DNA from 3 places in the Rummeliibacillus sp. SL167 genome. Region 2 is predicted to be linked to each of the others. Evidence: riboswitches for the same ligand, from Rfam matches in the RefSeq annotation. Region 2 holds a riboswitch; each other region holds the start of a gene.
The links. Region 2 has a riboswitch for lysine ahead of dapA (4-hydroxy-tetrahydrodipicolinate synthase). Riboswitches for the same ligand answer to the same signal wherever they lie in the genome.
Positions count from the first base shown of each region.

Region 1: it holds a riboswitch for lysine, as region 2 does, so the genes downstream of both, FEZ13_RS18485 (amino acid permease) here and dapA (4-hydroxy-tetrahydrodipicolinate synthase) in region 2, are expected to answer to the same signal.
Region 3: it holds a riboswitch for lysine, as region 2 does, so the genes downstream of both, FEZ13_RS01085 (aspartate kinase) here and dapA (4-hydroxy-tetrahydrodipicolinate synthase) in region 2, are expected to answer to the same signal.

Region 1 is NZ_VCBM01000006.1:96,236-103,823, reverse strand. Features, by position in the region: gene FEZ13_RS18500 (SAM-dependent methyltransferase) at 1-285, opposite strand, end outside; gene FEZ13_RS18495 (nucleobase:cation symporter-2 family protein) at 546-1,877, opposite strand; gene FEZ13_RS18490 (xanthine phosphoribosyltransferase) at 1,893-2,462, opposite strand; purine riboswitch at 2,708-2,809, opposite strand; gene FEZ13_RS18485 (amino acid permease) at 3,431-4,903, opposite strand; lysine riboswitch at 5,076-5,255, opposite strand; gene FEZ13_RS18480 (CynX/NimT family MFS transporter) at 5,458-6,669, shown strand; gene FEZ13_RS18475 (iron-hydroxamate ABC transporter substrate-binding protein) at 6,796-7,588, opposite strand, start outside.
Region 2 is NZ_VCBM01000002.1:317,088-324,675, forward strand. Features, by position in the region: gene FEZ13_RS12905 (methyl-accepting chemotaxis protein) at 212-1,867, shown strand; gene dapA (4-hydroxy-tetrahydrodipicolinate synthase) at 2,026-2,919, opposite strand; lysine riboswitch at 3,044-3,226, opposite strand; partial or broken gene FEZ13_RS12915 (IS4 family transposase) at 3,608-4,408, opposite strand; gene FEZ13_RS12920 (hypothetical protein) at 4,643-5,194, shown strand; gene FEZ13_RS12925 (hypothetical protein) at 5,256-6,206, shown strand; gene FEZ13_RS19610 (hypothetical protein) at 6,389-6,556, opposite strand; gene FEZ13_RS12930 (4'-phosphopantetheinyl transferase family protein) at 7,046-7,588, opposite strand, start outside.
Region 3 is NZ_VCBM01000001.1:266,632-274,219, forward strand. Features, by position in the region: gene FEZ13_RS01060 (enoyl-CoA hydratase) at 1-750, shown strand, start outside; gene FEZ13_RS01065 (electron transfer flavoprotein subunit beta/FixA family protein) at 772-1,545, shown strand; gene FEZ13_RS01070 (electron transfer flavoprotein subunit alpha/FixB family protein) at 1,576-2,556, shown strand; gene trxA (thioredoxin) at 2,773-3,087, shown strand; gene uvrC (excinuclease ABC subunit UvrC) at 3,155-4,930, shown strand; lysine riboswitch at 4,989-5,171, shown strand; gene FEZ13_RS01085 (aspartate kinase) at 5,293-6,525, shown strand; gene FEZ13_RS01090 (DUF2507 domain-containing protein) at 6,882-7,301, opposite strand; gene FEZ13_RS01095 (succinate dehydrogenase cytochrome b558 subunit) at 7,571-7,588, shown strand, end outside.

The DNA.
Region 1 (7,588 bases), on a different contig from region 2:
GTATAACTTACCATTGCCAAGAAAACTACCTTGTTTTTCATAAATCGATTGAACAACTCTTTTTAAGTCCCCTTCAACTTCAAGTTTCCCTGTCATATATGCTTCGCCCATTGCCATAGATGGATCTTGCACAATTTCAGCTTTGGGAATCACTTCATTCATCTTTATTTTAAAAACAGGTTTTCCTTCTCCATAATGGACCTTTTCCCCATCCCATAATGTAATTTCTACAGGATCGGAAAATGTACTTTTAAATAACGTCTTGTAAAAATATTGATCGATCATCTTCCACACCTCGAATAATAAGTAATGGACACCTTTTTCTGTCTGCGAATGACCGCAATCTAGAAATCGGATCCAAAGTCAAATAATTATTGGAAAATTATTGTATACAAAATCATTATAACACTAAATCTCAAATTCAAAGTAAAATGGGTTATATGCTTTTATATAATCTATCCTGAATAATTCAAAAAGATGACAAATTGGATATTTTTACACAAAAAAGCCCCACCCTATTGGATGAGGCAAAAATAATCTAGATGTTAAACATGCTTTTCAGTGAGGTTTGTTTTGACTTCGTTTATTTCCTTTTTCACTTCTATTTTTTCATCCCGTCTCCACGGAATCATGTTGAAGATAATATTTAATACGATTGCTGTTACACTACCGGCAACAATGCCATTACTTGTTAGAATACGCACTGTTTCTGGAAGCACTTTGAAAATATCAGGAACGACTGTTACACCAAGCCCCATACCAATCGAGCAAGCAATGATCATTGCATTTCCTTCTGATTCATTTATTGCACTGCCCAACATTTTGACACCTTGTGAAATAACCATACCAAACATAGCGATCATCGCGCCACCAAGTACAGCTGTAGGAATGATTGTTGTTAGTGCAGCAATTTTAGGCAAGAAACCCAATGCGACAAGCATAATTCCTGTGATAAAGATGACAGCACGATTTTTTACACCTGTCATTTGTATTAGACCCACATTTTGAGAAAACGCTGTATACGGGAATGAGTTAAAGATACCACCAATAATTGAAGCTAAACCTTCTGACCGATAACCACGTGCTAGTGCTTTATCGTTAATAGGTGTATTTGTCATACTGCTCAATGCAAAATAAGAGCCTGTAGATTCAACAAGCGATACAATCGCTACAAGCGTCATAATGATGATTGGTTGTGCATGGAATTCTGGTGTTGCAAAGTAAAACGGTGTTACAATTTGTCCCCACGCAGCATCAGCTACTGGTGAAAAATCCACCTTTCCCATAAAAACAGCTGCTACAGTGCCAAGTACTAAACCTATTAAAATGGCAATTGAACGAACAAATCCTTTTGTGAAACGATACAGTAAAACAATAGCGATTAATGTACCAAACGCAAGTGAAATATTAGAAACTGACCCGAAATCAGGCGCTCCTTGACCACCACCTGCATTATTAATAGCAACTGGGATTAATGTGATCCCAATAATCGTGACGACAGAACCAGTAACAATGGGCGGGAAGAATTTTACGAGTTTTCCAAAGATACCTGAAATAAGGACAACGATTAAACCGGACGCAATAATTGCACCATAAATAGAGCCAATACCGTATTTTGAGCCAATGCCAATGATTGGTGTTACAGCTGTAAATGTACATCCAAGAACTAACGGTAATCCAATACCAATTACTTTACCACGCATAACTTGTAATAATGTCGCGATACCACACATCATAATATCAATAGATACTAAATACGTTAACTGAGTTGAATCAAATTTTAATGCACCACCAATGATTAATGGTACTAAAATGGCTCCCGCATACATTGCTAATAAATGTTGGATTCCAAGTGTTGCAAGTTTTGCCTTGTTCATCTGATTAGTTGCCTCCTAAGCAAATTGTACTTTTCCATTTTCTAATGATGAAATAATCGCTAACGAATCAACGCGATAACCCTGTTCACGTAGTAATTGACCTCCTGGTTGGAAGCCTTTTTCTATCACAATACCGATTCCACTTGTAGTAGCACCTGCTTGTTTAACAATGTCGATTAATCCCTTTGCTGCTTCCCCATTTGCTAAAAAATCATCGATTACTAATACAATATCACCTTGCGTTATATAATCTTTTGATACAGAAATTGTATTGGTAACCTTTTTAGTGAACGAATAAACATTTGCAGAATAGAAATTATCTGTTAATGTTATAGATTTACGTTTACGAGCAAAGACAACGGGGATTCCTAAAATAAGTCCAGCCATTACTGCTGGTGCAATACCTGATGATTCGATCGTAAGGATTTTTGTCAAACCTGCATCTTTATATCGATCAGCAAACTCTTGACCTATTGCTTGCATGAGTTGTGGATCAATTTGATGATTCAAAAATGAATCTACTTTTAATACATCTCCTGATAAGACTTTACCTTCCCTTACGATTTTTTCCTGAAGTGCTTTCAACCTTGGGATCTCCCTTCTTATTTTCACGTTTTTAAATCTACCTTGCTTTCAATGACCGGATTTCAAGAATTCACATGCTGCGAACCTGATAGGAAATACCCCGCAATTTTGCATCCTTCCCCTATCTTTCTTGACACGAGCCACTTCAGTTTTTAGATAGATAAAAAGCCCGAAGAACTCGTACATCCAATCATCTATGAGTGGAGCAAGTCCTTCGAGCTATACAGTCGAAAAGAACAATTTATAAACATTGCATTGCTTCTCATAGTCAGATCATTTACGGTGATCTGGTAGAAACTTGCAAGCCATATTCTTGCTATTATATGAGTAAATGATATTTAGTTTTAAATTGAGAATGTCCCAATTATAGCATGCTATTTATAAAATTCAATAAAACATTAAAATATAGAATAATTCTGATAATTGTAAAACCCGAATATTTACAGATATTGAAACGAAATTTCAGCTAATCTCCGAACATTTTAGAGGATAATCACACCAATTCTCTTATATGTTCCTCCTTCTCGCTTACTTCGCATCATTATCATACAATAAGTCGCCGTCTTTCGCTCCACAACTATCAAAATTAGTTATTCTTAAATGTTCGTATTTTTTGAGAAGAAAATGATTTATGAAATTGATTCGAAAAGAAAATCATTCGTATTTTTTAGCTCAAAAGCATTGTGAAACCGATTCTATAGACTATTTTTTTATCAGGCATGTTGATTATCCAATTTTATCCATAAAGTATTTATTCGCCCTTTGAGATAATTTATTTGCTCTCTCAAAGACTTTATTCGCTCTTTCCGCAGGACATTGGATTGTTTTTTTATCAAATATGTGCTACACAAAAGGAAAGAGCAAGCCGCAGCGAAGATCTATATAAATGGTCCGAAAAATGCAGGTTTTCTCAAAAATTACGCCACAGACGACCTAATTTTTGTCAAATCAACACGCGTGTTTTTTTATTATTCTTTCATATGGCGTTTAGCCGTCAAATCCGCATCCTCTAGACGGACTATCTTTGTTTTATGTTTCCATTTATAACCAAACCAAATAATCAGGAAGATCGGTAAACCAATATAGGATACGAAAATACCGTTCCAATCAAAGTGATCCCCTGTAAATGCTGTGTAATTTTGACCAAGTATAACAAACGCACAAACTACAAATGCAAAAATCGGACCAAATGGGAAGAATTTTGAGCGATACGGTAATTCAGATAAATCATGGCCCTGTGCTACAAATGCTTTACGGAATCGATAATGACTTGCTGCAATTCCCAACCATGCGATAAATCCGCACATGCCAGATGCATTTAACAGCCAAGTATATACAGTACCTGTACCGAACAAAGATGCTAAAAATGATAAGCAAGCAACTAGTATAGTCACAATAAGTGCTGCGATTGGTACACCGCGTCCATTTAATCGTTTAAAGATTTTAGGAGCCTTTCCTTCCATCGCCAACTCCCACAGTGTACGAGATGATGCATATAAGCCAGAGTTGCCGGCAGAAAGAATAGCCGTTAAAATAACTGCATTCATAATGGAAGCTGCAAAAGCGATCCCTGCGTTTTCGAATACTAATGTAAATGGACTGACAGTTACATCATCACTATTAGCTAGTCGTTGATCCGTATACGGAATCAATAATCCAATTGCCAAAATAGCTAGAATATAAAATAACAAGATACGCCAAAAAATCTGCTTCACAGCTTTTGGAATAGTTTCACCTGGATTTTTGGTTTCTCCTGCTGTAATACCTAATAATTCAGTACCTTGGAATGAGAATCCAGCAGCTAAAAAAATGCCGAATGTCGCAAAAAATCCACCGTGAAATGGTGCATCCCCTTTAAAGAAGTTCGTGAATCCGATCGGCGCTTTTCCCCCAAGAATACCGAAGATCATTAAAAAACTCACTATCAAGAAAATAATAACCGTTGCAACTTTAATAACCGCAAACCAATATTCACTTTCCCCATAGCTATTAACCGACAGATAATTCAACACAAAGATAACAAACAGAAATGCCGCACTCCAAATAAATGAAGGCATATTAGGAAACCAATATTTCATAACGATTGATATAGCAGACACTTCGGCTGCAATCGTAATCGCCCAGTTATACCAATAGTTCCAGCCTAGCGCAAATCCTAATGACGAGTCGATAAATTTTGAAGCATACGTACTAAACGATCCTGAAACGGGCATATACGCAGCCATTTCCCCAAGACTAGTCATCAAGAAAAATACCATAATACCGATTAGACCATATGCAAGTATTGCACCGCCTGGTCCAGCAACAGCAATTGAATTCCCACTTGCCAATAGCAAACCGGTTCCAATTGTTCCACCAAGAGAAATCATGGTAATATGACGACTTTTTAACCCTCTATTTAAGCTCTGTTGTTCACTAGAGCTTGTCTTTTTTGTACTCATAATTCTCCTCTTTCCGATTTATCACGAGAAAAGGTAGAGTAAAGTTAATTAAAAATGGTTCTATATCAAATATTTGAGATATCCTTGTTTCGATACCCAACATTTAGTATAGATCCTAAAAAAAATACCATCCAAGTAACTTGAGATGGTCACTAAAACTCCTACCAATCTTGATAAAGATAGCTCAACACATCATTTCAGATGTGACAGTTCTGCACCTTTCGGTAACAGCCCCAGCATAAACAATAAAAAGCTTGTCGACACTTCGGCAATATCCCCTTTTTAATCGAGTCTATAATGCTTTTTCATCTCGTCGATTATACTCATGGACATGGCAACCTCTACCTCACCTACTGGATGAGGCATGTAATATATAATTTTAATACGGCTCTTATTATAATACAGAGTATTTTTAATAACAAGACGTAAAATAACTGTTACTCTAATACATTTTAGACTTATAGTAAACAATTATTGATGCTGGAATATTGAAATCTACTATTTATTAATGATACGGTTATAAAGAAGTTTCTTTTCAGGGAGGCCGTACAATATTGACACAACTGACACCTAGACAAAGTAAAAAATTACATTGGAATCGGAATACTTGGATACTTGTACTTGGTATTATTTTCATATCATCTACTTTACGTTCCCCTCTAACATCAGTAGGTCCAATTATTACCTATATAAAACAAGGCCTAGATATTTCCAATGTACTAGCAGGTTTTATCACAACTATTCCACTACTAGCATTTGCACTGGTTTCACCATTTGCGCCAAAACTTGCAAGACGCTTTGGGTTTGAGAAAACCTTGCTATTTGCCATGATTATTTTGGCCTTCGGTATAGTTATACGCTCAATGGGGAACATTATTTTCTTATTATCAGGGACAGCACTCATCGGTATTGCCATTGCATTTGGTAATGTTCTGCTGCCAGCACTTATTAAGCTAAAATTCCCTTTACAAGTTGGATTGCTAACTTCCATCTTCACAGTAGCGATGAATATTTCAGCGAGTATTGCCGCAGGTGTTAGCTATCCAATCGCCAGTACAATTGTCGGTTGGAAAGGTGCGCTTGGCTTTTGGTTTATACTTACGATTATTGCTTTTTTCGTGTGGTTACCACAATTACGCCAACAAATAAATGTAAAAGAAGATCATAAGCATATGAGACCTAGCAAACCGATTTGGAAATATCCTTTGACATGGGCTATTACGCTATCAATGGGCTTACAATCCTTACTCTTCTACACAACTGCAGCTTGGATTCCAGCCATGTTAAAATCTCAAGGGATAAGTGCCCATCAAACAGGATGGATGTTCTCTATCATGCAATTTTCACAATTGCCTATGACATTTCTTATCCCTATATTAGCGGCGAGAAAATCAGATCAACGCTCATTAGTGGTGATGTTTAGTATCTTGTATATCATTGGTTTTTCAGGGATTTTGTTGAACCTAACTTCACTTACTGTTCTTTGGATGATTTTCATTGGTCTCGCAGGTGGCGCATCATTTGGACTAGCCATGATGTTTTTCTCTTTACGCGCTCGCAATGCATTCGAAGCCGCAGAGATTTCTGGTACAGCCCAATCTATCGGCTATCTATTAGCAGCAACAGGACCTGTACTTTATGGCTATATTCATGATTTATTTGAAAGTTGGCAATCAGCCAATGTACTCTACATTGTTGTAGTAATTGGTTTGTTCTTTTTCGCATGGATATCTGCAAAAGATCGTTATGTAACATCTGAAAAATAGAAAACTAGGCTGGTTCAAAAGAAAAATTTTTGTCCTATAATTGAAAAAGGCACGGATGCTGATGGATCAGCATCCGTGCCTTTTGGATAGTATGTTTTTACCTTTAACTTTGTTTAGCTATGCTTATTATTTAACTAAACTTTTTACTACATTATCTACGATTTGTTCATTGGCAATAGGGCCTGTGTAAAGCCAGCTTTCTTTAGAAGAGAATTCGTGGACATTGCCAGCCTTTACAGCAGGAATGCTTTGCCATAATTTATTGCTCAATGTGCTTTTGGCTTTTTGCGCATCACCATTGACTAAGAAAATGTGATCAGCATCTAATTCTACAAGTTTTTCTAATGAAATCTCATTCCAGTTACTTGTTGATTTTGCTGAAATTTCTTTGACTACAGCAGGAACTTTTAATCCAAGGTCTTGATATAGAACTGCGCCTGTTGATAATTTTTCATTGACCATATAAAATTTACCGCCAAATAACCATACTGCCGCTACAGATGGCGTGCCTATTGCATCATTGATTTCTGTTTTAGCTTTTGTTACTTTTTCATCGTATTTATCTAAAATTTCTTGTGCTTGATCTTTTTTATCGAATACATCTCCGACACGCAATAATTCATCACGCCAATCATTGTTTTGTTCTTTACCAATGACATATGTAGGAGCGATTTTGCTATATTGTTCGTATTTGTTGCCCTCTACCATTTGCGCTGAATCCATAATGATTAAATCAGGTTTAAGTTTTTGAACAGATTCAAATGGTAAATCATAAGAAATCGTTGGTACTTTCCCTAGTTTGTCTTGTAAGTAATCTTGAATGCTTGCCCCATCACCTACACTCCATTGAGCAACTGGTGTTATTCCTAAGGCAACCAAGTTATCTTCTAAATACGATGCAATCACTCGTTTCGGATTT
Region 2 (7,588 bases):
ACTTTATTGGAAAGCGGGCAAGTCTTTGTTGCAATCAACGAATTTCCCTTTCTATGGATTAAATTGGATAATCAGCACATCTATTTTTTATGTTTAATAATAAAATGATACCAGCTTAATATTCGTGTGGTTAAATATGTTAAATGAAATTATTTGAACGTTCTATGACAAAAAGAAATAAAGTCGACTAATAAAAGAGGGAATTGAATCTATGTTAAAAATACATAAATTTAGCTTTCGAATAATGTTGATGGCTCCCATTATTTTAATTATTATTTTATCTTCTAGCATTATTGCATTTGTAAGTTACGATAAAAACAAGAATGTTATCATTCATTCTACTGAGCAACAGATGCTTTCTTCAGCCGAAGTGATCAATCAAAAAATCACCATGTTAAAATCGACATCCACTGCAGAAGAATTTGATCATAAATTAGCCTATGCACTAACTCAAAATAGAAGCAGTTTTAAGTCAGCGTCCTTAACGCCTATGCAATTTAAAATAACAAAGGAAGGAAAGGCTGAGCCTTTTAACCAATTTAAGAGTGAGATACCAAAACTTTCTTCTAGCTTTGCCAAGAAACTTTATCAACAAAAAAATGGAATCATACATGATAACGGGGTGACTTATGCCCTTTCTTTTCAAGTAGAACTAGATCAATCTGTATATGTCATTGCATTAAACGACCAAGAGTATTTAAAGCCTGTATATAGCTATAGAAATTTAATGATAGGTATTACGCTTTTTACGGTGCTAATCGCAAGCATCATCGGATTTATGTTGATCAGTAAAGTGACCAAACCAGTTATTTCTTTAAAAAAATTAATGGATAAGATATCTCAAGGAGATTTGCAAGCAAGGATAAAGATAGGTCAATCTAGTAAGGAAATCTATGCATTATCCACTGGGTTTAACCAGATGGCAGATCGACTTCAATCTTTAATGACTCATGTAGAATCGAGTGCAAAACAGGTAACGCAAACTTCTGATAGATTAAAAATCACTTCTTCAGAATCTAGACAGGCTATAGAACAAGTCTCCATAGCAATTGAAGAAGTAGCGAGTGGAACAGAAGTACAAGTTGAATCTGCGACACAAGCTTCAGGAAAAGTTTCTCATATCTCAACTAAAATGACTCATACTGGTCAATCTATTCATAGCGTCGAAAATTCAATAAATAGCGCATTACAAATAGCAAATTCAGGAAACCAGTTAGTGAATAATACGGTCGAGCAAATATCCTTAGTCGAAAAAACGGTTGAAAATACAGCTGAGATGCTGGAGTCATTACAGCTAAAATCAAAGGATATCGATCAAATTTTGAATTTAATAAGTGAAATATCCAGTCAAACCAATCTTCTATCATTAAATGCGGCAATTGAAGCTGCACGTGCAGGTGAACAGGGAAAAGGTTTTGCTGTTGTTGCACAAGAGGTTCGAAAACTCTCTGATCAATCAGAACAAGCAGTTATGCAAATAAAAGAAATAACCGATAAGATAAGAGAAGAAACAGATGATGTCGCGCTATCGATGAATCAAGGATTAAAAGTATTAAAAGAAGGCATTATAATGGTCAATCAAACCGAAGAATCTTTTGAAAACATTGTAAAAGCCGTTCAAAACGTCACGAACGAAACCAATGACGTTTCGTCTATCGTAGATAATGTAAGTGTAGAAACAAAGAATATGGTCGACCGAATGAAGGAAATCTCTTCGATTTCAGGACAATTCGCTGGAACAATGCAACAGATTTCAGCTGTCACTGAAGAACAATTAGCATCTATGGATAATGTCACAAATGAGGCACTTGCATTAAATCATTTGGCGAAGGGTCTGGAAGATATCATCAATGATTTTAAAGTATAAATATTTGAGATGTGTAAATATATTGATGTATTGATGCCTAAATTATTCTATGTTTTAGTGTGAGAAAAGGCGACATACGAAAATCCCCCATACAGGAATGAATGTATGGGGAATGTGTCATTTTTTATGAATATGGATAGGTTCGTTCCGTTAAGATTTTATAAAACAACTTCTTCTTTTTGATCTACTACTTTCAATACTTCTTGTAATGCACTCAATTCATCAGTGTTTAAAGGAAGAATCGGTAAGCGGACGCCGCCGACAGAAACTCCTTTTAAATTTAATGCTGCTTTAACAGGTGATGGATTTGGCGCTGCGAATAATCCTCTGAAAATAGGAAGAAGTCTACGGTGTTCCTGTGCTGCTTCTTTCAATTTTCCATTTTTAAAATTGTTCACCATTGCTTGCATTTCATTTCCAATGATATGGGATGCTACTGAAATAACACCTGCACCACCGATTGATAATATTGGTAAAGTTAAACCATCATCACCACTATATAGTGAGAAATCTTCTGGTGTCTGTTCAATGATTTGTGCCATCGCATCCAAATTCCCACTTGCTTCTTTAATGGCAACGATGTTAGGGATTTGTGAAAGACGAACGACTGTATCCACAGCCATATTGATAACACTTCTTCCAGGGATATTGTATAAAACAATTGGAAGTGTAGTTGCTGCAGCAATTGTTTTAAAGTGTTGGTATAAGCCTTCTTGAGAAGGTTTGTTGTAATATGGAACAACAAGCATGATTGCGTCAACACCAGCATCTTCAGCTTGTTTTGTTAATTCGATTGAAGCTTTTGTATTATTTGAGCCCGTTCCAGCAATGATTGGTACTTTTCCATTGACTACTTTTACGACAAATTTAAATAATTCTACTTTTTCTTCTGCGGATAAGGTAGGAGATTCTCCAGTTGTACCAGCAACTACAATTCCATCCGTACCGTTTGAGATTAAATGATGAATTAAATTTTCTGTAGCGGGAAAGTCAATTTCCCCGTTTTGATCAAATGGCGTCACCATGGCGGTTAAAACTTGTCCAAAATTCATTACTTCTCCACATCCTTCATGATTTTTTTTATCAACATAATAGAGGGAGAAGGGCAATTAGTAAGATAACGCAAAAAAGCAACAACGAGGCTACGTTGTTGCAGTAGAAACAAAATCATTTCTGTGCGTAGATAGCCCTCCATATAGTTTTCTACTACATGACAGTTCTGTATTTATTCAACAACAGAACCAGCTTTGAGAAGAATGAGATTCTCTCCACTTCGGCAAATTCCCCTTTCCACAATCATCGACGGATCCCATTATCCTCCAATTGTATACTGATGGTCTTTGCTCCTCTATCCTTACTTCAAAGAAATATTGAAATAAGTAAATATTTAAATTAAAGATATCTTAGCACTCCTTTAGAGTTTTTGCAATACCTTCATTGAAAATTTTAGAAAGTTAGATATTTGTATTAGAATGAATGCTGATCTAACCATAAATAATACGGAACACTGATGAAAGCTTTTTTAAAAGAAAGGGATTAGTAAAACACAACGTGAATGGATGAAGATATCGAAGTAATTTATAATTTTATAAGCACTAGTGTTGCATAAAAATGTTAGAAAATTCAAACTTTTTATTTTCAGGGTTTTACGGCCAAAAAGTTAAAGCTTTATCAAAATTGGTCCATCAATTTGGCTATTATTTACAATTATGCTTATGCAACAACGACGATTTTTATTGTTTAAGGTACAGCTTTTTCTTTAATTTTCCGAAGCCAAATATGTGCTGGCTTCCATAATGCTGCCCTCAAATAACGGCTGATTTGTAGAATTTTCCGTTCACTCTTTGTATCCATTTGAGCTAACACATTCAAGCAGAAAACAATTAGTGCCATAAATACTTGGCTGTCAATCGCATTTTCGCTTTGACCATAGAACTTTTTGATATTCAGATGTTGTTTTATCCATTTAAAAAATAATTCGATGGCCCAATGAGATTTGTACATTTCTGATATTTCTTCTGGCTCTAAATCAAAACGATTGGTGACCAGATGAGTACATTTCCTTTGGTATCTAGCACTTTTACTAAACAAAAATAGTTTTCAGCTCTATTTTAAGTAGTACCCATCAATACCATTTGGTCAGACAACACATCCGAATCCTCGGGTATTTTAAAGTCGTACACTTGTCGAATAACGGCATTTTTCCTTAGCCTGGAAAGAAATAGGCCTCATCGGTCATGCGATCAAATCGCTCGTAATCTAAATAACCACGGTCAAAACATACATGCAATCCCGATCGTCTACCATGACTTCTAGCTCATTCCAATCATGAACTTTCGCGGAAGTAAGTATAGCCTTTTCTGGATAAGATTCACCTTTTTCCATAAAGACAAGGCGTAAATGGAGTTTCACGCCTGTCTTGGTTTTACGAAATTGAGCCCATTTATGATTTGTTAAATGAAGTGGCAATGTGCTGGAATCAATAATTTTTAAGGGCATAGTTCTTTTCGAATAGTGAGTTTTTGTATGAATCTGTCCCATGCAAAGTTCCTTTTTTAGTGGATTTGGACGGGTGATCACTTGCTAAATCCATTATAAAGGAATTTTTTATGGTTAGAATTAAATAATTGAAGATTATGAGTATTTTTAATCTTCAGTTAAATGCAATGAAATGTAAACTTTTATAATAATTGTTAAAATATATTTGAAATAAATGAAATTTATATATATAATATATTTGTTCCAAATAATTTAAAAAATAGGAGATGAGAACGCATGAAATTTAAAAGCAAATTGACAGCATCATTGGTAGCTTTAGGTGTTTTAGCAAGTTCAAGTTTTTTAACAGATGTATCGGCAGCAGAAACAACTTCAACATATTATGATAGATTTGGTGACTCGGTAGTAGAAACAACAACATATGATTCTAGCGGTAATCCAATATCCGTAAGTGTTGAAAAATGGAAAGTAACAGCTAAAGCACCATATTGGAGTGCAAAATCTGATATCAGTCGATCATATGAATTCCCCAATGTTACAGTTACTTTAAATGGAACAGGTACATCTGGTTCATATACCAGTAAATCTAAAAGTAAATATTATTCTATAGACAAAATAGGTGTTTCAACAACATTAACTAGTGGCGGTACTGTAATGGCTACTAAATCGAAAACTAATGAAGATTCAGGTTATGCTGCAGCAACTGCAAGAAAATCTAACGTTCTTCTCCCACCTGGTAAATACAAGGATACATCAAGTCATACGTTCGAGCATGCAGGGTACAATAGTTGGTATCCAAATACTGAAGCTACAGATAAATGGTCGTAAAATTTAAAGAAGCATATTGGGTAAAGCCTTTATGCTTCTTAGTATTTTTTGGAGGTGTAATTTGAGTAAAAGAGTACTGTTATTTTGTCTTCTAATTACAAGTTTGTTTTTTAATTTAGGATGCCAAACTAATGCATCAAGCCAAACTGAAGGAGAGGATACAGAATATTCAAATAAGGAACTTCCTATAGCGAATTCTGGCGAAGGTTTTAGTCTAGGATTTTTTGATAATAATCAAATAGTAAAAGAAAGAACATTTAAATTAAATAATAAAGAAAGCAACTTCAAAAAAAAGATAATATTAGGTAATAAAACATCAAAAGAACAAGAATTTATTCTTCTAATTTTTGATCATGCTAAACAAATGACATTCTCAGTAGACGGTAAATCGAAAAATTTTTATATCTTTAAAACAAAAAAAGATGCATATAAAGCAATGAATGTAGAGATAAAGGGGCTATCAGATGGTTTCCATTCAATTAGTTATTTAATATTAAGAAGTCCTAATAAGAAAATTACAAATTTGGAGCAATCACTAGCATATTCACAAGTATTTAGTGTTAGAGTAAATATTCTTAAGAACATTAATGAGATTCCAACCAAAAACAAATTAATAAGAACTAATAATGAAATTACCAATAATGGAGCTATTTCTGGAGTTTTTTTAGGTGAATATAACAACAAATATAAAGGAAAACTAATTCAAAAAAAATCTAGTTTTAAATATAACTTAGTTTATGGTAATCAATGGGACCGTGAAGTTGATTTTTATATAGTGTCTCTACTAAATTGGAGACAGATAAATGTTAGCAATAAAACACCATATATATATGATAAATTAAAATCAGGTCAAGAAGTTTCAGTACCAACAACAATGAGTAAAAAACAATTAAATAAGGATAAAAACATTATAGTTAGCCTATTTCTACCTACCCCTTTTAAAGATTTGACACCGGATTCTCCTTTTATTGATGCGAATATAGTATCTAGTAATCGAATCTATATTGAATAGTTATAATAAAGTACCTATAGTAATGGGAGTAAACCATTTAATTGAGGCTCTCAATAAAGCATAGTCTGTTGTTTTAAAGTATATAATAAAATAAAAAACCTGATTTTCTAATTCATGAAAATCAGGCTTTTTTAGTACATTGATAAACTGTTATGCAATGTTAAAACTTAATTATTAATAACTCAACTTTCGGACATAGAAAAACTCAATGAACCTTTGATGGAACTTGGCAGGGACTCAAACCATTGTAGTAATTGACCATTTAAAGTTTCCGTGCTTAAAGAAACAGCGCCTTTTGGCAGGGTTTCAAATAGTTCTAGTAACTGCTGTAAAGCCGTAAGCATATCCAAATCTTTCACCTCTTCGCACATCAAGAAAAAGAGGAATCCGATTGTTTTTGGATCTTGTTCATTTCTCCTGTTCCATTCAAGAAGGATATATCGTGTGAAAACTAGGGTTGTATGGCTAATCATAGAATCGTAGGATCTACCCTGAAATTCCTTTGTGAGCTTTAACATGGATTTCGTGCATTTGAAAAACGTTTCGATCCCTTATTATTTCTTAGAGAAAATTTTTGAACTGAAAAATATATGGGGAAGTAGGATAACAGATATAGAATAGAAATTTTGCATATCAGTCGTGTTGAGTAGGAGAAATAGGATGAATATTTGGTGTGATTCTAAAAAATTTTGCATTTTTGGTTCCATCTATATAGGGCTTGCTCAAGTCCTAGAAAATGCATGCTCAATTCCTGCGTACAGGTGTCAATTCCGATGGAGCAATTCAAATTCGTAAAGTATAAAAAGCTGTAATGAAAAATCAATACAGCTTTTTAATCTCTATAATAATTCATCTAAAAATGATTGGTGATTTATTTGATAAAATTGAATGCGTGGGACGACTTTTCCAGAAATTGAAACGGAAACTCGGGTATTTCTGTTATCCATGCGATACGTATATAAAGTACTAACGCCAGTAAGTCCGTTATAAGTAAAACATTCCTCATTATTTTTAAAACGATTGTTAAAGGACAGAGAGGTGGGATTTGTCTTAATGAATCCACTTCCTAGTTCCTTTAGATAAGCTTCCTTTAATGTCCATATCGTTAACAAATAATCAAGAGCAGCATGTCTATTTTGTATGGATCGAAATGAACTCCATTCATTTTCAGATAAAAAAATAATCTCTGAACCCTTTATCAATGGGAAAGGATTCAGATCTTCAATGTCTACTCCAATATTTCCATGGGTACTTATTCCTGTCAATATCCATTCTTTAGAATGAGAGATACTAATACCCCCAACCCAGTTGACAGCTTTGGGTTTGCCGTAACGATTTTTGATGATCGTTATATTTTTTTCAAAATTTGTTTTAAAACAATA
Region 3 (7,588 bases), on a different contig from region 2:
GATGAAGGGATTGCAATTGCTGGTATTAATCGTCCACCTGCAAACGCTTTATCTCGTGAATTGATTGAAGAAGTGAACCAACTACTTGATATGGTTGAAAATGATCCAGATGTTAGAGTTGTTTTACTTCATGGTGAAGGTAGATTCTTTTCTGCGGGGGCAGATATAAAAGAATTCACTGAGTTTTCAACAAGCGAGAATTTTTCGGCATTATCCACTCGAGGACAAGATGTTTTTGAAAAGCTTGAAGTATTTCCTAAACCAATTATGGCAGCCGTTCATGGTGCAGCTCTCGGTGGCGGACTCGAACTTGCAATGAGCTGCCACTTCAGATATGTCAGCGAAACAGCCAAATTAGGCTTACCGGAATTGCAATTAGGCATAATACCGGGTTTTGGAGGTACGCAGCGCTTACCACGCTATGTTGGTAAAGCAAAGGCAGCTGAAATGATACTCACAAGTGAGCCTATTTCAGGTACAGAAGCTGTACAATGGGGCTTAGCAAATCGTGCAATTCCTGAAGAGAAATTATTAGAGGAAGCGATAAAAACAGCGAAGAAAATTGCAAAGAAGAGCCCGATTGCATTAAAAACAGCCATCGAGATGTTGCAATTTACAAAATCAGCATCTTTTTACGAAGGAATTACTGCTGAAGCGGAAGGATTTGGAAAAGTTTTTATTACGGAAGACGCAAAAGAGGGTATCCTAGCATTTATTGAAAAAAGAGAGCCTGTTTTTAAAGGTCAATAAAAGTATTGGGAGGTTAGGTATATGAACATTTATGTACTCGTTAAACGAACTTTTGACACTGAAGAGAAGATTGTATTAGATGGTGGCATCATTCAAGAAGACGGTGCAGAATTCATCATCAATCCTTATGATGAATACGCTATTGAGGAAGCTATCCAAATTCGCGATGCACAGGGTGGCGAAGTGACAGTTGTAACAATTGGCGGAGAAGATGTTGAAAAGCAACTTCGCACAGCATTAGCAATGGGTGCCGATAAAGCGGTGCTAATCAATGCAGAAGAAGATGTTGAAGATTTAGATCAGTTCTCCGTGGCATATATTTTAGCTGAATACTTAAAAGACAAAAAAGCAGACTTGATTTTAGGTGGAAATGTTGCGATAGATGGAGGATCTGGTCAAGTAGGCCCTCGGGTTGCGGAATTATTAGGGATCAATTATGTAACGACGATAACAAGTCTTGAAATTGATGGGAATACAGCCAAAATCGTGCGCGATGTGGAAGGGGACTCGGAAGTGATCGAAGCCACTCTCCCTCTATTGGTGACCGCACAGCAAGGATTAAATGAGCCACGCTATCCTTCTTTGCCTGGGATCATGAAAGCGAAGAAAAAACCGTTAGAAGAACTAGAATTAGATGATTTAGATATAGATGAAGATGATGTTGAAACAAAAACAGAAACAGTAGAGATCTTTTTACCAGCTCAAAAAGAAGCTGGTCGTGTATTGCAAGGAGAATTGCAAGACCAAGTGAAAGAGCTGGTTCAATTATTGCATTCAGAAGCAAAAGTTATTTAAGCTGATTCATATTGCTGAGGAGGAAATCGTATGACAAAAAAAGTTTTAGTTTTGGGTGAAGTACGTGAAGGAACTTTGAGAAATGTTTCGTTTGAGGCAATTGCAGCTGCAAAAACAATTGCTGATGGTGGTGAAGTGATCGGCGTCTTAATAGGTGATGCCGTTGAATCATTAAGTGCAGAACTTATTCAATATGGTGCCGATCGTATTGTGACTGTAGAGCATCCACATTTGAAACAGTATACTTCTGATGGTTTTAGTCAAGCATTTGTCGCTGTAACAGAAGCAGAAAATCCAGATGCCATTGTATTTGGTCATACAGCGCTAGGGAAAGATTTATCTCCGAAAATCGCAAGCAAATTGCAAAGCGGTTTGATCTCTGATGTCACAACGATTGAAGGTAATGGTGACGATGCTTTATTTGTCCGTCCAATATATTCTGGTAAAGCATTTGAGAAAGTCAAAGTAAAAGATGATGGCATCGTATTTATCACGGTTCGACCAAATAACATCACGCCGCTCGAAAAAGATGAAACCCGTTCAGGGGAAGTTTCAAGTCTATCAGTAGATATTACAAATTTACGAACGGTTATCAAAGAAGTGGTTCGTAAAGCTGCGGATGGCGTTGATTTATCGGAAGCGAAGGTCGTTGTATCTGGTGGGCGCGGTGTGAAAAGTGCTGAAGGCTTCGAACCATTACAAGAATTAGCAAAACTTTTAGGTGGTGCTGTAGGTGCTTCCCGTGGGGCCTGTGATGCAGATTATTGTGATTATTCATTGCAAATCGGTCAAACGGGTAAGGTGGTAACACCAGATTTATATATTGCATGTGGTATTTCAGGGGCCATTCAACATTTGGCAGGTATGTCTAACTCCAAAATTATCGTAGCGATCAATAAAGATCCAGAAGCGAATATTTTTAAAATAGCAGACTACGGAATTGTTGGTGATCTATTTGAAGTTGTCCCATTGCTGATCGAAGAATTTAAAAATGTAGTCGTTCAATCTTAATGAAAATGAGGGATTACTATAAAAATAGTGTGTTAGGAAATATCCCTAGCATACTATTTTTTGATGTGTGAGTTAGAACCAAAATCGATTGTTAGAAAAATTTATAGTTTGATTTTTTAGTAGGTAAATGAATCGTTTCAAGTGAGCAGAAAAGTCGCCTCATATTTTCTTTTATGCTACACTACCGATACATAGAGTTAAGGAGGAAATGAAAAAATGGCAATTGTACATTCAACAGATGCAACATTTTCAAATGATATTGCAAATGGATTAACATTAGTAGATTTTTGGGCAACTTGGTGTGGCCCATGTAAAATGATTGCTCCAATTTTAGAAGAATTAGATCAAGAATTAGCCGGTAAAGTGAACATTGTAAAAGTTGATGTTGATCAAAACCAAGAAACAGCTAGCCAATTCGGTATTATGTCAATCCCAACATTACTATTATTTAAAGATGGAGAACAAATTGACAAAACAGTTGGTTTCCAACCAAAAGAAGCATTAGCTGAATTCATCCAAAAACACGCTTAATCATTTAAGACTTACAAACGAAACCGGGTCCCTACAAAAGGTGCCCGGTTTTTTTAGAGGTGATTTGATGAATGAATTAATCAAACAAAAGCTAGCTATCTTGCCAGACCAACCGGGATGTTATCTCATGAAAGATCGACAAGGCACTATTATTTATGTCGGCAAAGCAAAAGTTTTAAAAAATCGGGTTCGTTCTTATTTTACAGGCACACATGATGGTAAAACGCAAAGACTCGTTAGTGAGATTGAAGATTTTGAATACATTGTCACTTCTTCAAATAAAGAAGCATTTTTGCTCGAACTCAATTTGATCAAGCTACACGATCCAAAATATAATGTTATGTTAAAGGATGATAAAACATATCCTTATATCAAAATCACAAATGAGAAATATCCAAGATTACTCACAGTTCGCAAAGTAAAAAGGGATAAAGGAAAATATTTTGGTCCTTATCCGAATGTCTATGCGGCAAATGAGACCAGGAAACTGCTTAATCGACTATACCCTTTAAGGAAATGTTATTCACTTCCGAATCGTGTTTGTCTATATTATCATCTAGGTCAATGTTTAGCTCCATGTGTCAAAGATATTGATAAACAGGTTTATGATGAGATGGTCCAAGAAATTACGAATTTCTTGAATGGCGGATATACGGCAGTCAAAGAGGAATTGCATCAGAAAATGTTGGATGCTTCAGAAAAACTAGATTTTGAACGTGCAAAGGAATATCGAGATCAAATAGCCCATATTGACGCTGTAATGGAAAAACAAAAGATCACCACAACTGATTTTATCAATCGGGATGTTTTTGGCTATGCGGTAGATAAAGGCTGGATGTGTGTACAAGTATTCTTTGTTAGACAAGGGAAACTAATTGAACGTGCAGTCTCTTTATTTCCTTCATATGGAGAACCAGAGGATGAATTTTTAACATATGTCGGGCAATTTTATGAAAAAGCTGAACATATAAAACCTAAGGAAATTCTTATCCCAAAAGAAATAGATGGTGATATGTTACAGCAAGTATTGAATATTAAAGTGTTAAAGCCACAAAGAGGTAGGAAAAAGGAATTACTCGATTTGGCATCAAAAAATGCTCAAATAGCTATTACTGAGAAATTCCAATTGCTTGAGAGACAAGAACAAAGAACAATAGGTGCTTGCGAACAATTGGGGGATGCGATGAATATTGCAACTCCTCTACGTATCGAAGCTTTTGACAATTCTCATATTTTTGGAGCGGATACAGTTTCGGCAATGGTTGTTTTTATTGATGGTAAACCGAGTAAAAAAGAATATCGTAAATTTAAAATTCAAAATGCCCATGCACATGATGATTATGGAGCGATGCGCGAAGTTATTCGTCGCCGCTATTCAAGAGTTTTAAAGGAAGGCCTCCCTCTTCCAGACTTACTCGTAACCGATGGAGGGAAGGGACAGATGGAAGTAGCAAGAGAAATTTTAGAGGATGAGCTTGGATTGGATATTCCAATTGCGGGATTAGCAAAAGACGATAAGCATCAAACTTCTCAACTGTTATATGGAAATCCGCCTGAAATCATTCCGCTAAAACGAACAAGTGAAGCTTTTTATTTGTTACAACGCGTTCAAGATGAAGTACACCGATTTGCGATCACATTCCATAGGCAGCTGCACGAAAAAAATGCGATTACATCCATTTTAGACGAAATTCCAGGAATCGGACCAAAAAGAAAGCAACAGCTATTAAAACACTTTGGTTCGATCAAGAAGATTAAAGAAGCAACGTTTGAAGAATTACAAGAAGCTGGTGTACCTAAAAAACTGGCTCAGGCAATCATTGACTTTTTTTTGAAAAAATAATTGCAAAAATAGCGATTTATATGGTATCGTAGTGTCACCAATTAAAAATCACTGATTTAGTGATGATAGAGGCGCGGGTTTCAAGAGTACCCGACTGGAGGATGAATAGATCCTTTGAAGGTCGATGAAAGGGGAGGCCGCCGAAGTTGCAAGATTGCTAATTCCATCTTGCTGCTGGTTCTACATTGAAGAAATGTAGAATTGTCAGAGTCAACATAGATTCTGGAGGGCTATCTCACATGAATGTTCTTTTGAACGTGCATGCTAAGAGCAGCTCTTCACACATGTGAAAGGGCTGCTCTTTTTTCATTAGAAATCATTGTGAAAGTCGCCCACATACAACTATGTAGGGGAGCGTTTTGATGAGTATTTTAGTGGTAAAATTTGGCGGGACTTCCGTCGCAACAACAGAAAGAATTATGCATGTTGCCAAACGCATTCAGCGTGAGAAACAAAACGGGCATGACATTGTCGTAGTTGTATCTGCAATGGGGAAAACGACAGATCAACTTGTAGATATGGCTCATGAAATTTCTGAATCACCTTCAAAAAGAGAAATGGATGTACTATTGACAACTGGAGAACAAGTAACGATATCATTGTTATCCATTGCTTTGCATAAATTAGGAATTGAGGCGCAGTCATTTACTGGTTGGCAAGCCGGTATTATGACAGAGCATGTGCCAAGCAATGCAAGAATCGAGAATATTGCACCAAAGGCTGTCAAAGATGCTTTGGAAAAGGGGAAGGTTGCTGTAGTCGCTGGTTTCCAAGGTATTGATGATGAAGGAAATATTACAACATTAGGCCGCGGAGGTTCAGATACGACTGCTGTTGCACTTGCAGTAGCACTAAATGCTGAACGCTGTGATATTTATACAGATGTTGATGGTGTTTATACAAGTGATCCTCGATATGTTAAAGGCGCCAGAAAGTTACTGGAAATGTCCTATGATGAAATGCTCGAACTAGCGAATCTGGGAGCAGGTGTTCTACATCCTCGCTCTGTAGAGGTAGCCAAGAATCATCATATTCCTATGTCTGTTCGTTCGAGTTATGAGGATGTTGAAGGTACTATCTTGAAGGAGGAAATTACAGTGGAAAAAGGCTTGGTTGTACGTGGTGTTGCATTTGAATCGGATATTATTCGTTTAACGGTATATTATAAGGAAGCATATAATAGTTCATTAGCTAATATTTTTACAACATTAGCCAAAAATCATGTCAATGTCGATATTATTGTCCAAACGATTATTGAAGGAACGGAACCATCTGTGTCGTTCTCAGTAAAAAAAGAAAATCTTCAAGATACATTACAAGTTTTATCTGAACACAAAGATACATTGGGCTATCATCATGTGGACTATGAAGGGGAACTGTCAAAAGTTTCAATCGTCGGATCTGGTATGGTGTCAAATCCAGGTGTTGCGGCATCGATGTTCGAACGCTTATATCGTGAAGGGATTCCTGTTAAAATGGTCAGCACTTCAGAAATCAAAGTATCTGTTGTTGTACCGCAGGAAGATATGTTAAAAGCAGCAAATGCTTTACATGACGAATTTGGTTTATCCGTCAAAGAAAAAATTCCACATTAATAAATGACTTTCACCTGATGGCTACTACAATTAATGAGTAAGCGTCAATATGTTCATAAAGGACTTTTCATATGAACGAACGTATGCGTGGAGTCCTTTATTACGTAAATAAAACTCCTACCAGTATTTTGATGACTACTGAAAAAACTGTGATAAAAATCATGGTTCTATAGTTTTTCAGTATTCTCCATTTTTTCTGGTAGGAGTTTTTGATGAATGAATCTATCGTGTATGAACAAGCAGAAAGTTTTCTTTTAAAATAACTAGTAAAGTATAGAATTAACCGCTTATAAAAGATGAATTGATCCAACTAACTAACCCAAGTGAAAGAAAATTTCCCTGGGTAAAGGTTCACTCTAGCCTTCTATCCTATCCTTCAAATCCCATTTGATGTGAAATTTAACTTGTGCTTGTTTTGGTTTCGTTTCTTCGTAGCACTCTGTTAGGAAGCCACAGTATTTTTGTTGGTTCTGCGCCAAAAATCCAGCCTCAAGTTGAAAACAGCGACTATCAAATTTTAATACTTCGGGATCTCCGGTTAAAGTACAAAAAGCTTCATCAGTTGAGACCTTATCAATCGTTAAATCTCCCCAACCAGCTTCTTTAAAGAATGAGATTGCTTCTTCTAAATCATAGAGCGGAAATTGACGAGCTAGTTCTTTTCCACACCAATATAGTATATCTTTTTCATTTTTCCCCAATATAGAAGAGAGTACATGATCACGAATTAGCTCATAACCAAATTGTGTTATTTCATTTTTTTGTTGAGTAGACATGAAAATCCTTCTTTCATATTTTGTCTAAATTATGTCAGTAAAAGAATTAATACACATTAGACATGAATGATTGCTTTTTTCGAGAATAATATGAACGAGAATAGCTCATAAAAAAGTTCATGTTGCCTTGACGCTATTGTGGTATGAGAGTACAATAAACTTGTCATAATATTGTACCATTATGAAACAAGCAGTCAATAGATGTCGAGTGATAATTACATGACAAAAAATTGACATCTTGCTTTCAAGTATTAAGGGGGGTAACAGTCTTGTCGAAAGATCGAGAG